Regions from separate parts of the Paenibacillus sp. UMB7766-LJ446 genome, predicted to be linked through region 3. Evidence: riboswitches for the same ligand, from Rfam matches in the RefSeq annotation. Region 3 holds a riboswitch; each other region holds the start of a gene.

Region 1 (4,753 bases), on a different contig from region 3:
GCTTGTTTTGTATTCAGCCATCTTCTCTTCAGCGACTTTTTTCTCTTCCAGTGCCCGACGGGCCAGATCCATATTCTGTGCACGCGCAGCTGTATGTGCTTGCTCTTCACGTTTCTTCACGAGAGCTTCCTGTTCTTCGAACAGTTGCTTGAATTTCTTCTCAATGGCAATCTGTGCGGCAACAGCTTTCTCCGCATCTTCTAGATCTTCTTGCATATCCCGGATATATTGATCCGTCATCTTGATTGGATCTTCTGCCTTGTCAATAATGGAATTAATGTTAGACATCGTTAAATCGCGCAATCGTTTGAAAATGGACATTATGGTATTCCTCCTAGTCGATAGTTCATCCTTGTATATAATCATACATACGTGGCAATGTTCTACTCGTTTCAATTTTAACAAAAAAAATCATAAAAAACGATTTTAGCTACTTAGCCTACCTGGAGCTATTGGATCAGTGGACCGGTTTGGCTCAACAGCTCTTCATCCAGCAGCTTCTCTGCAGTCTGCACAATCTCATCAATCTGCATTCGCGTAATGGCATCAAAGTGAATGCCCATAATCACAGTTACGGTTACCTTTAAATACAAGGAAGCCCTACGTGCAAGTCTCTCGCACAGCTCTTGTTCTTTATGCCCAGGGATATGCACCGTAGCACCGTTCACCCGTTCCCGGTCCGGATAAAATGTTGCTACCGCCCCAATATGTGATCTTCCTCCAGTTACCATAAACACTTTGTCTTCCCCTGCCTCAATCACCTGTAAACGAACGGAATTTAAATCGTATGTATTCATCCTGCTCCACCTGTCCTTTTCTATATGCAATATATATGGTGGAATTATGGCTACAATTTAATGAATCAACAATGAAACATCTCACATCATGCATAAATACGGATCCCCCCGGGCATACCAAAGAGAACGCAATTTGGGAAAAGGAGGCACTAACATGCGCATACGCCTCATAATGATATCCATCATGGTCATTCTTCTGGGAGGAAGTTACGCCCCTGCTCAGATATGGGCATCTACAAGCCCTCAAACCGAACCCGCTTCGAAGTCTGATTCTTCCGAAGAGGAACAGCTGACACTGGGACAGCTCAGACAGAAATATGCGGATACGTTCAAAACCAACGGCCCTTCAACAAAAAAGGTCGCACTGACTTTTGATGATGTACCTGATCCGCGGTTCACCCCTCAAGTGCTGGATATTTTAAAAAAATACAAGGTACGGGCTACCTTTTTCATCGTGGGACATCGCGCTGAGAAACATCCGGATTTGGTGAAACGCATGGTGAAGGAAGGGCATATTGTTGGCAATCACAGCTACAATCACCCCCAGTTCAGTAAGCTATCCATGAATGCATTTCGCAAACAAATCTTACATACCGGGGATATTATTCGCAATCTGGTAGGTTACACACCCAAAATGATTCGTCCACCCTATGGCGACATTAACGAGCAGCAGCTGCAATGGGCGGCCAAACAACATTACAGCATTGTGAACTGGAACGTCGATTCCCTGGACTGGAAGGGTCTCTCCAAAGAGGAAGTCAAACAAAACATCCTGTCTGCCGTCAAACCTGGTTCCATTGTTCTGCAGCATGCAGGAGGCGGGGTCGGATCGATATTAAATGGTACTATTGAGGCGTTGCCTGAAGTCATCGAGGAGCTGCGAAACCGCGGGTATGAGCTCGTAACTTTGGATGAATTGTTGGAGCTGCCCAAGGGCAAGTAGGGTCAAGATTCGCTGCGCAGCGCGTCCAGCAGCGCCAGCAGCTTGGGCGCTACAAAAATCGGATATGCAAAAGGGTGTCCTTCAATCACAATATTGTGATTGAAGGACACCCTTTACGGTTTAATGTAGGTTCAGTTGTAGTCTCACATGTTCATGTGCAGCTACTCTTTTGATTTTATTTCAAAATGTAAAGTTCAACATCCTGAATACCAAATGTGTTCACGGATTGCTTGCTGCCAGGAATAAAGATATCAATTTTATGGCCTTTGATGGCACCACCCACATCACGGGCTGTAGCAACAAATGCCTGTTTAGGTAGTCCTGGATGTGTATGACCCGTCACCAGTACTTTTGTACCCAGTGGAATGATACTAGGGTCTACTGCGATCGTGCCCAGTTCGAGCGGATTACCGAAGTAATCTACTGCACCCCATCCTCCATTTTCGGAAGCATCCGAGGAGTATGCTGTTGCTTTTACGTCAACAGTTTTGCTGTAATCAAACGTTTTTCCCCAGGCCTGTACTACCTTGCTATCCGAATTTACGTCAAGACTTGCGGCAGTCACCGTTTTGGCCTCTGTTTTTGCTGCTGCAGCAGAAGCTGTGTTCGTTGTGTTACCAGGGATCGTAATTTTCAAACCCCCATAAATGTTGTAAGCTGAAATGTCATTGTTAGCTTTAATAAGTGCGTTAAGTCCAACTCCATATTGTTTGGATAAGGTGTAGAAGGTATCCCCCTCTTTGGCCACATGAACTGAATCAGCATGAGCCGGAACGGCTTGAATGAGCATTGCTGCTGTCAGCAAAGCTGTTGCTGTTTTGGCTATACGTTTCTTGTTAATCATGGTCTTCCTCCCTCATTATGCCTGCGAAGTTAGTTGTCGGATTCGGATGGAGGAAACCACCCTATAGGTTCAATTACATGAATAATTTATGTAGCCCTAATTCACCCCAAGCCGTGTGCAAATGATTCTTCCCCAAGCACACTCTGCATCGTTACATCCCCCACACTCCCACCTCCGGAAGTTTCGGCAGGAACAAATATATCACAATTTTGTAACCAAGAGTCGTAGTAAATGTTACCATCTGGCTAATTCACTTCAACTTTTATGCTGAATTCAAGCGACTTTTTTCAATAAATTGTCTATTTGGACTTAAATCATTGATGACAGAAACGTTACTTTTTATGTAAATCTGTTCTTATCCTCACATAACAAAACATCCCTGCCGACTGGTGTCGACAGGGATGTATAGATCGGATGAACTCTCATCCGCAGAACGAATTTTTAATTCCACCTTGACCATCATCCTTAAGGATTTGGTTGTATTAAAGCACTTTAGCGAGGAAGTCACGTGTACGTGCATGTTTGGGTTGACCAAACACTTCATCCGGCGTTCCTTCTTCTACAATAACCCCGCCATCCATAAACAGAATGCGGTCACCTACTTCACGGGCAAAGCCCATTTCATGAGTCACGATGACCATGGTCATGCCGCCTACTGCAAGGCGCTTCATGACATCCAACACTTCACCGACCATTTCAGGGTCCAGTGCAGAGGTAGGTTCATCAAACAGCATAACATGCGGCTGCATCGCAAGGGCTCTTGCAATGGCTATCCGTTGTTTCTGTCCACCGGACAACTGGTTTGGATAGGCATCTTTTTTGTCGGACAAGCCAACCGTTTTGAGCAAATCTTCACAGATTTGTTCCGCTTCTTGTGCAGACTGTTTTTTCACTTTAATGGGAGCAATCGTAATGTTCTGCTGCACCGTTTTGTGCGGAAACAGATTGAAATGCTGGAATACCATCCCCATTTTTTCACGAGTCGCATTAATGTTATGTTTGGGACCCGTGATCGATACACCCTCAAAATCAATCTCCCCGGAAGTAGGCTGCTCCAGTAGGTTCAGACAACGTAAGAAGGTACTTTTCCCCGATCCGGACGGACCGATGACCACGACAACCTCACCTTTGCCTATTGTTACGTTGATGCCCTTAAGCACATCGTTGCTTCCATATGATTTGTGTAATTGTCTAACGTCTATCACTTGCACTCAACTTCCTTTCCAGTCGACCCAGCAGCTTGGACAAAATGAACGTCAGCACAAAGTAAATGGCTGCTGCAATCAGGAATGGGTTCATTCCTTGGTACGTAATGTTTTTGACCACACTTGCCTGGTACATAATGTCCACCATACCGATAACCGAGATAATGGAGGATTCCTTGATAATTGTCACGAATTCATTACCGATCGCCGGCAACACCGCTTTGAACGCTTGTGGAAGAATGATGAAGCGCATTGCGGCACCTCTTCCCATCCCCAGGGAACGTGCTGCTTCCAGCTGGCCGCGATCCACACCCTGTATACCTGCACGGAAAATCTCGGCAAGATAGGCACCACTGTTAATGGAAAGAGTAATAATACCCGCCTGAAGCGGCGTAAAATTAATACCAAGTGTCAATGCAAGTCCATAGTAGATAATCATCAACTGAACCAGCATTGGTGTACCACGAATAACCTCAACGTAAGCTGTTCCGAGCCAGCGCAGAATTGCGACGTCATGCAGACGGAACAGACAGATGATCAAACCGATAATGACCCCGAATATTACACCGAGAGCAGACAGTAAGAGCGTATAGCCCACACCTGTCGCATAGAAGCTTTTGTACTGCCAGAACACTTCAAAAATGTTTTGGCTTTTATTCACCTTGTCTGCCATCAACTGGCTTGCTTCTGTAACCATCTGATCAATTTTATTTTCGTTTTTCAGACGTTCGAGCGTTCCGTTGACTGCATTCAGCAATTCCGTATTGCCCTTGCGAATCCCGATCGCCGCTTCGACCTGCTCTTCATCCGGGATCGCAGCAGATAGTCCGATAACATCATCCAGATAGCCGGCAGCTACTGTATCTTCGACGATCGCAGCATTCACACGATTGGTCTGTAATTGCAGTACGATATCAGATATTTTATCAAGTGCTGTCAATTTGGCGCCTGGGATTCCCTGACC
Region 2 (4,753 bases), on a different contig from region 3:
CCTGATTGTGTCTGCTGCCGTGTTCCATAGTGCAGGCATGACCCAGGTTGCGGAAATTACGGATGCTTACCATCTGCTGACACCTTTGCTGGGAACCACTATCGCCAGCGTCCTGTTCGGTGTAGCCCTGCTGGCTTCAGGCCAGAACTCAACACTCACCGGCACACTGTCCGGTCAGATTGTAATGGAAGGCTTCCTGAACATTCGTATTCCGGCGTGGCTTCGTCGGCTGGTAACACGTCTGATTGCAATCATCCCGGCCGTTATCGTAACAGCTATTGCCGGAGAGCACGGAACAGAAGAACTGCTGATTTTGAGCCAGGTTGTGTTGTCGCTGCAGCTCCCCTTTGCCGTTATTCCACTGATCATGTTTACGAGTGACAAAAAAAGCATGGGGGATTTTGCTAACAAGCTGTGGCTCAAAATCATCTCCTGGATCATTGCCGGAGTAATCGTTATCCTGAATGTGTATCTGATTATCCAGACCATTCTGTTGTTCTAGGTTACATGGAACTACACTCTATATTGTCTAACTCAAAAAGGCTGATCAACTCAAGTAATGTATACCTTGAGATGATCAGCCTTTTATATGTTCGAGCAGCAACCTAATCCAACCTGATCCATACCGATTAGATTAGCTCTTAAATACGCTTTTAGTTTATTTATCAATTTTGAGTTACTATCAACAAGGGAAGTAGTTCATCCAGTGATTCAACCGTCCAGTCCGGACGCTCTGCATCTGCTAGCTCCGGCTGGAACCTGCCATACCCCTGCAAAATTCGGATCGTGTGCATACCCAGCTTCTTAGCCGGAATAATATCATTATCAATCCGGTCGCCGATCATGACCGCTTCCTCCGGTTTACATCCCGCCTGTTTCAGAGCTACAGCATATAATTCAGGATCAGGCTTGGACACTCCTTCTTCAGCTGAACAGGCCAGCACATCCACGTACTTGCGCAAACCGTAGCTATCCAGCCGATTTTCCGTCCCCGGGCTCTGATTGGCAATGATGCCAATCTTATAGTGCTGCGACAACGTCTGGAGAACAGCGTCGGCTGACGCGAAGGGGCGCTCAAGCTCTTTGCGGAACTTCAGCTTCTCCTGTATCTGTTCCCGGTGCCCCTCATCGCTGATCAGGGTACGAATAGCCAGTTTCATCGGCCATTGCTCGTAATTTCGGTAGGAGGCGGCAAATAGTTCTCGTACTGTCTGCATCTCCACCTGATAACCAAGCGCACAAGCTTCTCGAACGAACTGACCGATAATATCATCCACCGGCTCCCACTCGTCCACAAGCGTATCCCCCACATCAAAGAACAACCATTGTATTCCACCTACATCCGGCACGCCTATTCCTCCTCGTTAGCCACAGGAAATTCATTTCCCCATTTCCCAAACCATAAAAAAGAAGACCCACCATCATGCATGAGTCTCCTCAAGATTCCGTATATTTATGATTTCAATTATAACAGGCAGCTGACACTGGATCAATCACATGAATAGTACTAACCACTAACCATTAAGCAGAAACCCAACTTCCCCATTCAAGGAATACACAATACGGTCTGCTCCCATTCCCCGGTAGATCCCTTTAGGGTGGCTTTGTTCTGTAATGACACATAGGGACTTGGATGTCCAGGAGCGGCAGATCTGCAAATAGCGGCAGGTCAGGTTTAGGCTATTTTCAAAAATAAAAACATTGCCTACACTGCCTTGCGGCAAAAACCATTTCTGAGCTGCAGCCGTGTTCATGCGAATGACATGCTCCACACCAATTCTCCGGAGCCTGCGCTCTTCCCCTGCACTGTTGGTCAGAACGGCAAACGGCATTTTTTTGTACATCAGCAATTTGATAAATTTACGTCCTGCTTCATTTGGAGCAGTAACTAAGATCATCTCTTTATCCATCATTCGTTCCTCCCTTTGCGTGAAAAGACAACAAAAAAGAAGCGTGGGGGACCAAGGCCTCCCGGACGCTTCTTCAATAATCCATAGCAAAAAGACACTATGAACCAGCGTACGGCTTGTTGCCTCTCCCTTTAACGCTTACGAGGTTAGCTGACGGATTCGGGCGCGAGAGTCGCCCTATTTCCGGCTGTCACCGGAAAATTCACCCCATGGATGCCTACTGTCCTGGACAGTTCATCCTGTTGGTTCCCCCGTTTCCCACCCATGAATGAATGGAAACTCAGCGATTAAAACATCGTTCCATTATGTTTCTTAATCAGAGCGATATTATCGTTTGTTTCGTTTTTCATGTAAAATTTAATTGAAATTGGAATTACGATATGAATCATACACCCGTGCCATATCGGTGTAAAGTCTGCGCAGATCACCGAATCGACGGATTTTTGCCATTTCACATCAATAATAGCGCTTACAACACATCCATTCTCTACCCATCTCTTCAAAGCTCTCTAATTCTCTCTTTAGCGAAATTCAGGTAGCAAAACATTCACAGTTCATACACGAGAGGTCCAAATGGCGTTAAAAAAGCAATATTAATTTTGCAATATTTAATTGTAATCAATATAATAGATGATAGAAGAATATGAAATGGAGGCGATTTTCATGTCAGTCTACGACTACAAAGTAAACACCCTTCGCGGTCAGGAAGTTGAGATGTCCAACTATCGTGACAAAGTACTGCTTATCGTGAATACAGCAAGCCAATGCGGCCTCACACCTCAATTCAAAGGTCTGCAAGAACTCCAGGACAAGTTCAAAGATTCCCCATTTGAAGTTCTTGGTTTTCCAAGCAACCAGTTTGCACAGGAAAAAGGCTCTTCTGATGATATTGCCGAGTTCTGCCAGATGAACTATGGTGTCAGCTTCCCGATGTTTGAGAAGATTGATGTGAATGGTTCAAGCGCTCATCCTCTATTCCAGCATCTTACCAAAGAAGCACCAGGCGTACTCGGCTCCAAAGCCATCAAATGGAACTTCACCAAATTCCTTGTGGATCAGAACGGACGTGTTTTGAAACGGTATGCTCCCAAAACAACACCTGATAAAATTGAAGCAGACATCAAAGAATTGCTTAAATAACAAGTGAAGGCCATCCGACCCCTGCAGACAGAATGAGCATGCATTCAGGGAAACGGGTGACCTTTTTTGTCTGGACTCATCTTTACTGTAAAAAAAACATAAAAAAGAAGCTCCCCATACGGGAAGCTTCTTCTTAATCGTTCTTATGATGCGGTCGAGAGGACTCGAACCTCCACGGGTATACACCCACTACCCCCTCAAGATAGCGTGTCTGCCATTCCACCACGACCGCATGTCGTAAATAATCGGCAACAGAGTTGATTATACCCGTTTCAAGTTTAAATGTAAAGCATTTTTAATATTATCATTTTAACTGCGCTTTCCCTTCCAAAAATCGTATAATCTCGTCATTTTCTCCTAAAAAGCACATATGATTAAAATTGATCCCGTTTTTATATCCGAGCAGGCTGATCACTCTACTTCCTTTATAAGGAACAATTACTCCATTCACCCTTCATAATATAACTTTAAATGTTATAAAAATTAACACAAATAAGATTTTAAATTTAAAAAGCAAGAAACTATTGACAAAAAGCGGATATTTATGTGAATATATATATCATATAATTCGGATTTATGAACAGAAAACGAACTAAAGCGGAGTATAAATGTTATTTTACATAACATTTACCGAACGTAGGAGGCGAAAGATTGTGAACCGTGGGAATAAGCTGCTCGATTACGTCAAACTGCTTGATTCCTCTATCCAGGTCGGAGGGTTCACCCATTCCTTCGGTATGGAAACCCATATCACTGAAGGAACCATTCGCAGTGCTGAAGATCTAGAATCATTCATGCGCTGTCAATTGCACCCCAGTATCGTGCGTCTGGAAGGTATGGCGATTAAAGGCATATACACCGCCACAGATCATAATGACGCGTGGCGTACAGCCCTTATCGACAAACTCGTTCATGTCCAGCGCACCCCAGCAAACCTCAGAGAACATGCCTCTACAATGGGAAAACGACTGATTAAGCTGGCTCGTGCACTCCACCCCTGGATTGATTTTAGCGAGCTTGAACAAACTCTGGCTAAGTATGAATCCGTTGGCTGCCTTTCCACTGTTCACGCCTGGATTAACCACCACCTCGAAATCCCTGTCGAGGAGGCAGTCCTTGGTTATCTGCATTCAGCCATGAGTGCCTGCATAACCGAAGCCTCCAAAGTGATTCCCCTCACTCCCGATACAACCCAGGACCTGTTGGTTCGCCTCGCCGCAGACCTGGAGCATGAATGGCATACCGTCAGCGCCTCCGCTGCGGATGGACTGGTACAACCAGCCTCAATGTCCATGAAAACATTGTTCCCCAGCTTCCATATGCTTGGAGCAGGACTTCACGCCTACAGGGCCTGATCTTTATCCCCTTCACCTCCATACAACTCACCTCCTCATACAGTAAAACATGAAAAACACGCCGCAACCTCATTGCTGGCGTGTTTTTTATGTCATTCATGTTGTCTATTTAACGTAATTACGCCATTTAACACATTAAAATACACTTATTTCCGTCTTTTTTAATTGTTAGATGACGCAAATACGTATATAATAAATTATACAGCTCGCATATCTATATATTCTACATCAAGAATAACCGGCTGAATACTACATTCCACTGAGGGGTGAACCCTTTTGAACAAAAAGAAACCTGTGACTCCTTTCGGATGGGCCATCAAACGAAGACTAACCGAACTCCAGGTCGAC
Region 3 (4,753 bases):
TCAATATACTGCATCTGTGTGACTTCATCATATAACTTCGCTTGCTCATAAAGAGGCTTAGTCACCTGAAGGGTCGGTTTACATACTCCCTGCTCCAATAACCATGGTGCTAATACCTTACTTTTTTCATGATCCATAAAAATCTTCGCATTTCCAAAGTATCGTTCTTGCAGAATGAGACTCCCTCTTTCCAAGAATCCTTTTCCTTTCATGCCGGTAGGCATTAATCGTCCCAGATGTCCTGCAAGACATCTCCATGGCCCTGGGAGACCCTGAAACATGCGGAGAGCATAGGGTTCCTGATAAATGTTGTAGCCACCAAAAAATTCATCTGCACCCTCACCTGAGAATGCCATCTTAACATGCTGACTAGCCAACTTCGATACAAAGTAGAGACCCACGGCTGAGGGGTCTGCTACTGGCTCATCCATATGCCATATTAAAGAAGGCAGTATATCTATATAGTCGCGGGCATTAATCCGAATTTCATGGTGCTCAGTCCCTAAATAGGCTGCTGTCTTTCTGGCATCATCCAATTCACTATACCCCGGCATATCAAATCCAACGCTGAATGTTTGGGTTGGTTCCAATCGATGAAGTAAACCAACTAAACTGCTTGAATCAATACCACCCGATAAGAATGCTCCCCTAGGGACATCTGAGTTCTTGTGAATACGAACAGATTCAGTTATTACTGATCGCGTCTCCTCTACTAAATCGGAATAGGACCTGTTTTCATGGGGCTCAAACTTCACTTCGTAATACGGTTTGATGGTCATTCCATTATTCTGTACAAGCAAATAGTGGCCAGCTTTCAGTTTATGGATTCCTTTGAACAGGGTTGAGGGTTCAGGTACATATTGAAATGTGAGATACTGATAAAGAGCATTTTCATCGACTTCCCGATCAATCCTACCTGAAGCCAGTAACGTTTTAATTTCAGAGCCAATCATGTATCCGGAGGCGGTTTCACTGTAATATACAGGCTTTATCCCGAAATGGTCCCGTGCCGCATATAAAAGATCACTTCTTCTATCCCATATGGTGAAACCAAACATGCCCCTTAAATAGTTGACACATTTAATTCCAACGTCCTCATAAAGCCTCAGTAATACTTCGGTATCCGAATCTGTATAAAATGTATACCCTTTTTGACTCAACCAATCCTTCAACTCTTTATAATTATAAATCTCCCCATTGAATACCAGCCAAATATCTCTGGTCTTATTGGTCATGGGTTGTGCCCCGTGCTCGATATCTAGTATACTTAGTCTCCTGAAACCCAGACCGATATGATCATGGATATACATCCCTTCATCATCTGGGCCACGATGAGCTATGGAGTCTGTCATCTGTTGCAGAATGTTTGCATCTACTGGCATACGATATTTGTTATATAAACTTACAAATCCACACATTGGGCTAATCTCCTCTAATCGATATAAGATTAGTTTAGCCTTCATGTATGTGGAATCTGTGTAAGAATACTGTCTATATCATAAATCACGTTCTTTTAAGTTATCTATATATTTACTGGATTTGTTCAATGGAGTGATTCTATATGTTCGAGGCAAGTTGTTAAACAAAATGGACAAACCCGTCTCCTCACGGGCTTGTCCATATTTTTAATGACTGTCGTCAATCATTTTAAGATAGTTCTGCTCGCTAACCACTCGGCGAGCTGTAACATATCTGGATTTATAATAACTTTCAGATAAGCTACTAATTCGAACACCTTTACTGCTTGATGAATGTGCAAATTGATTGTTACCTACATAAATTCCCGCATGGGAAATGCTGCGACCATTTGTATTGAAGAAAACGAGATCTCCTGGGCGTAGTTCTTCTTTTTCTACAAACGCTCCCTTTGTTGCTTGCATACTAGAGGTGCGCGGCAAATCTAGTTTAAATGCATTAAAAACATAAAGGATAAAACCGGAACAATCAAAACCTGATGTTGTGGTCCCACCATAAAGGTAGGGCGTTCCAACCACTTCTTTTATTTCTTCAGTTAGTTTTGCCTGACTAGCAAATGCTCCCGTTGCTGTGGAGGTAAATAAAACTGCTGCTCCAAGCACCGACAAAATGACCTTTTTCAAACTTTTGTTCCTCCCTTAGATGCCTACGGAGTTAGCTTAAGGATTCGGTTAAAGGCTCCCTATATTCTTTTCTTGCAAGAATAATTCACCCAACAAATGGTTCCCCCGTTTTCAATACGAAATTCGGCAAAAATAGTTAAATGTTTGTAACCTATAGAGTATTATATTGTTAAAATGTGTGGATTTTATGTAGAATTCTCATATATCTTACTCTACAAAAAATGAAAAGACCGTCCCCAGTTAAATTCAGGGAACGATCGCTTTTTAGTACAAATTTTTTTTTACCAGCTTCTACTTATAAGCTCAAGGCTCTTCTACACTATACAACCACTTATACCCTATGCCCCAAACTGTTTGAATGGGATTCTGTTCTAATCCAGCCAACTGTAACTTCTCGCGGATATTTTTGACGTGGGTGTCCACGACTCGGTTATCCCCAAAAAAGTCACTTCCCCACAGACGTTCAATGATTTCATCTCTAGAGAAAACTCTTTGTGGATGCTCAGCCAACATAAGCAAGATATCAAGTTCCTTTTGGGTTAAATCCAGATTTGTGTCTAATACCAAAACTTGTCTTCGATCTGGATAAATAATCATGTCTGAATACACGATTTTTCTACCGACTTCTTTTAGGCTCGAAGACTGTGAAGAACGTCGAATAAGTGCAAACAGGCGAGCGATGAGTTCATCTGAATTTACAGGTTTCACCATATAATCATCAGCCCCCACACCTAATCCATGTACCTTATCCTTCACATCCCCTCGGGCTGTAAGCATCAATATAGGTGTTTCACTAAATGCTCTGATTTTTTTACAAAGATGCCAACCATCCATATCAGGCATCATAACGTCTAATAAAATGACATGATACGAATTTTTCTGAAGATAGGCCAGTCCTTCTGTTCCATTATGAGCTTCGGTAATATCAAAACCTTGTTTAGTTAAATATATACGCAAGAGATTTCTCATATTCCATTCGTCATCAATAACTAACGCTTTCAATTTATTATTCATACAGTCAACACCACCCAATAAAAATCTGTAGCCACATGGCTTATATCAAAATATCATGAAATTTTTCTCCCTACCGTGGCTTTCAATATTATTAGCTCATTTGATTCATATTATAATTTAGAGCTATGTGGTTTCAATGAAGATGCGATGAGCGGGAATAATACTTTAAATGATGTGCCCTCTCCAATCTTACTCTTTACATGTATTGTTCCTCCTTGTTGTAACACAAGACTTTGAACAATAGACAGCCCAAGTCCTGTTCCTCCATATTCCCGAGACCTGGATTTTTCAACTCTATAAAATCGTTCAAATATAAATGGAAGTTCTTCAGCTGAAATCCCTGGTCCGGAATCGTTAATGCTAATCGCTACTCCACCTCCTTCGGAAGTTAGTGAAACTTGGATATTCCCCTCAGCTGTGTAACGAATTGCATTATCCAATAGGTTTAAAATGATCTGTTCCAACCGATTGGGGTCCACAAAAATATGGGGTACGGAACTCAACTTACTTTGAATAGTAAGACCTTTCTCTTGGGCTTTTAATTGAACCTTATCTATAGACCTCTGGATGATCGAAGTGGGTTCGACTGACATTAGCTTCAAGTCAATTTTACCTTCCTCCATTTTAGACAGTTCGAAGAGATCATTTATGATAACATTTAAACGTTGTGCTTCCTCTGATATAATTTGTAGATATTTTTTCTTTTCTTCTTCATTTTCCACAAGATCTTTAGCCAGTATATCCGCATACCCTTCCAAGTAAGTAATGGGTGTTCTCAATTCATGGGAGACGTTTGCAAAGAACTCGGAACGATTATCTCGATATTGTTTTAACTCTCTAGAAAGGTCGTTTATGGCTTGTGACAATGAACCAATCTCATCTTTAGTTTCCACAGGAATTTTTAAATTTAGTTCTCCTTTGGCAATCAGACGAGTTGCCTTTTCAATTTTCAACAATGGATTAGATAATCTTTTAGATAGAAAAAAGATGCATCCCATTGCCAACAATAGTGATCCAAATCCAGTGATAAACAGTAAATTTCTGATCGTTTGTATCGATTCTTTCATATTTTCTAGAGAACTAATCACATAAATCCCTTTGACAGTTGGATTAGTGGTCACGGGTATACCATGAAGCAGGTACAGTTCGTTATTAAAAGTGAATTCCCTTTCCACCTTCTTTCCCTCTAACAATTTATCATTCTCCCAGATATATTCAGGGAGAGTAGGGATGCCTGAAGCCTTTGATTCAATGAAGGTACCTTTTGAGTTCAAAATATACATCTGAACCCCTGTAAAATCGGCCATTTGTTCTACACTGTTACCTTGCTTCTCAAGCATAGAGGACAAATGTGCTGCTAACTCATTGGCTTCATCGTGCACTTTAGATGATAAAAAATTCGTAAATATGAGGTTAAGTACAATATTTAGCAATATTAAAATTCCAATAAACAAACTAAAAATGGTAAAGCTCAGTTTCAAATGAATTTTATTCCATGTCAAATGCATCACCTTTTTTATCGTTATTAAGAAAACAAAACAGTCGCCAAAATGGCGACTTCATAAATTTTCTTCTCGGAAAGGACGAGATTATTTTTTCACTTTAAGAACAATGCGTTAAAGTTTAGATATTAAAACGTA

Evidence for each region. A riboswitch is a leader RNA that binds a small molecule or an ion and turns the genes downstream of it on or off. The one in region 3 is predicted to bind cyclic di-AMP.
Region 1: another riboswitch for cyclic di-AMP. It lies ahead of QP794_RS05185 (3D domain-containing protein); the one in region 3 lies ahead of QP794_RS24095 (C40 family peptidase).
Region 2: another riboswitch for cyclic di-AMP. It lies ahead of QP794_RS04630 (HAD family hydrolase); the one in region 3 lies ahead of QP794_RS24095 (C40 family peptidase).

Annotation. Positions count from the first base shown of each region.
Region 1 is NZ_JASOYM010000002.1:42,503-47,255, reverse strand. Features, by position in the region: gene QP794_RS05200 (PspA/IM30 family protein) at 1-321, opposite strand, end outside; gene lpdD (prenylated flavin chaperone LpdD) at 450-797, opposite strand; gene QP794_RS05190 (polysaccharide deacetylase family protein) at 952-1,740, shown strand; gene QP794_RS05185 (3D domain-containing protein) at 1,916-2,584, opposite strand; cyclic di-AMP (ydaO/yuaA leader) riboswitch at 2,587-2,783, opposite strand; gene QP794_RS05180 (amino acid ABC transporter ATP-binding protein) at 3,067-3,789, opposite strand; gene QP794_RS05175 (ABC transporter substrate-binding protein/permease) at 3,776-4,753, opposite strand, start outside.
Region 2 is NZ_JASOYM010000001.1:914,035-918,787, forward strand. Features, by position in the region: gene QP794_RS04620 (Nramp family divalent metal transporter) at 1-502, shown strand, start outside; gene QP794_RS04625 (HAD family hydrolase) at 666-1,349, opposite strand; gene QP794_RS04630 (HAD family hydrolase) at 1,515-1,913, opposite strand; cyclic di-AMP (ydaO/yuaA leader) riboswitch at 2,031-2,206, opposite strand; gene QP794_RS04635 (glutathione peroxidase) at 2,574-3,050, shown strand; partial or broken gene QP794_RS33125 (hypothetical protein) at 3,026-3,094, opposite strand; tRNA gene QP794_RS04640 (tRNA-Leu) at 3,200-3,282, opposite strand; gene QP794_RS04645 (urease accessory protein UreF) at 3,704-4,405, shown strand; gene QP794_RS04650 (Rha family transcriptional regulator) at 4,682-4,753, shown strand, end outside.
Region 3 is NZ_JASOYM010000011.1:156,544-161,296, forward strand. Features, by position in the region: gene asnB (asparagine synthase (glutamine-hydrolyzing)) at 1-1,418, opposite strand, end outside; gene QP794_RS24095 (C40 family peptidase) at 1,626-2,099, opposite strand; cyclic di-AMP (ydaO/yuaA leader) riboswitch at 2,105-2,238, opposite strand; gene QP794_RS24100 (response regulator transcription factor) at 2,403-3,113, opposite strand; gene QP794_RS24105 (sensor histidine kinase) at 3,224-4,615, opposite strand.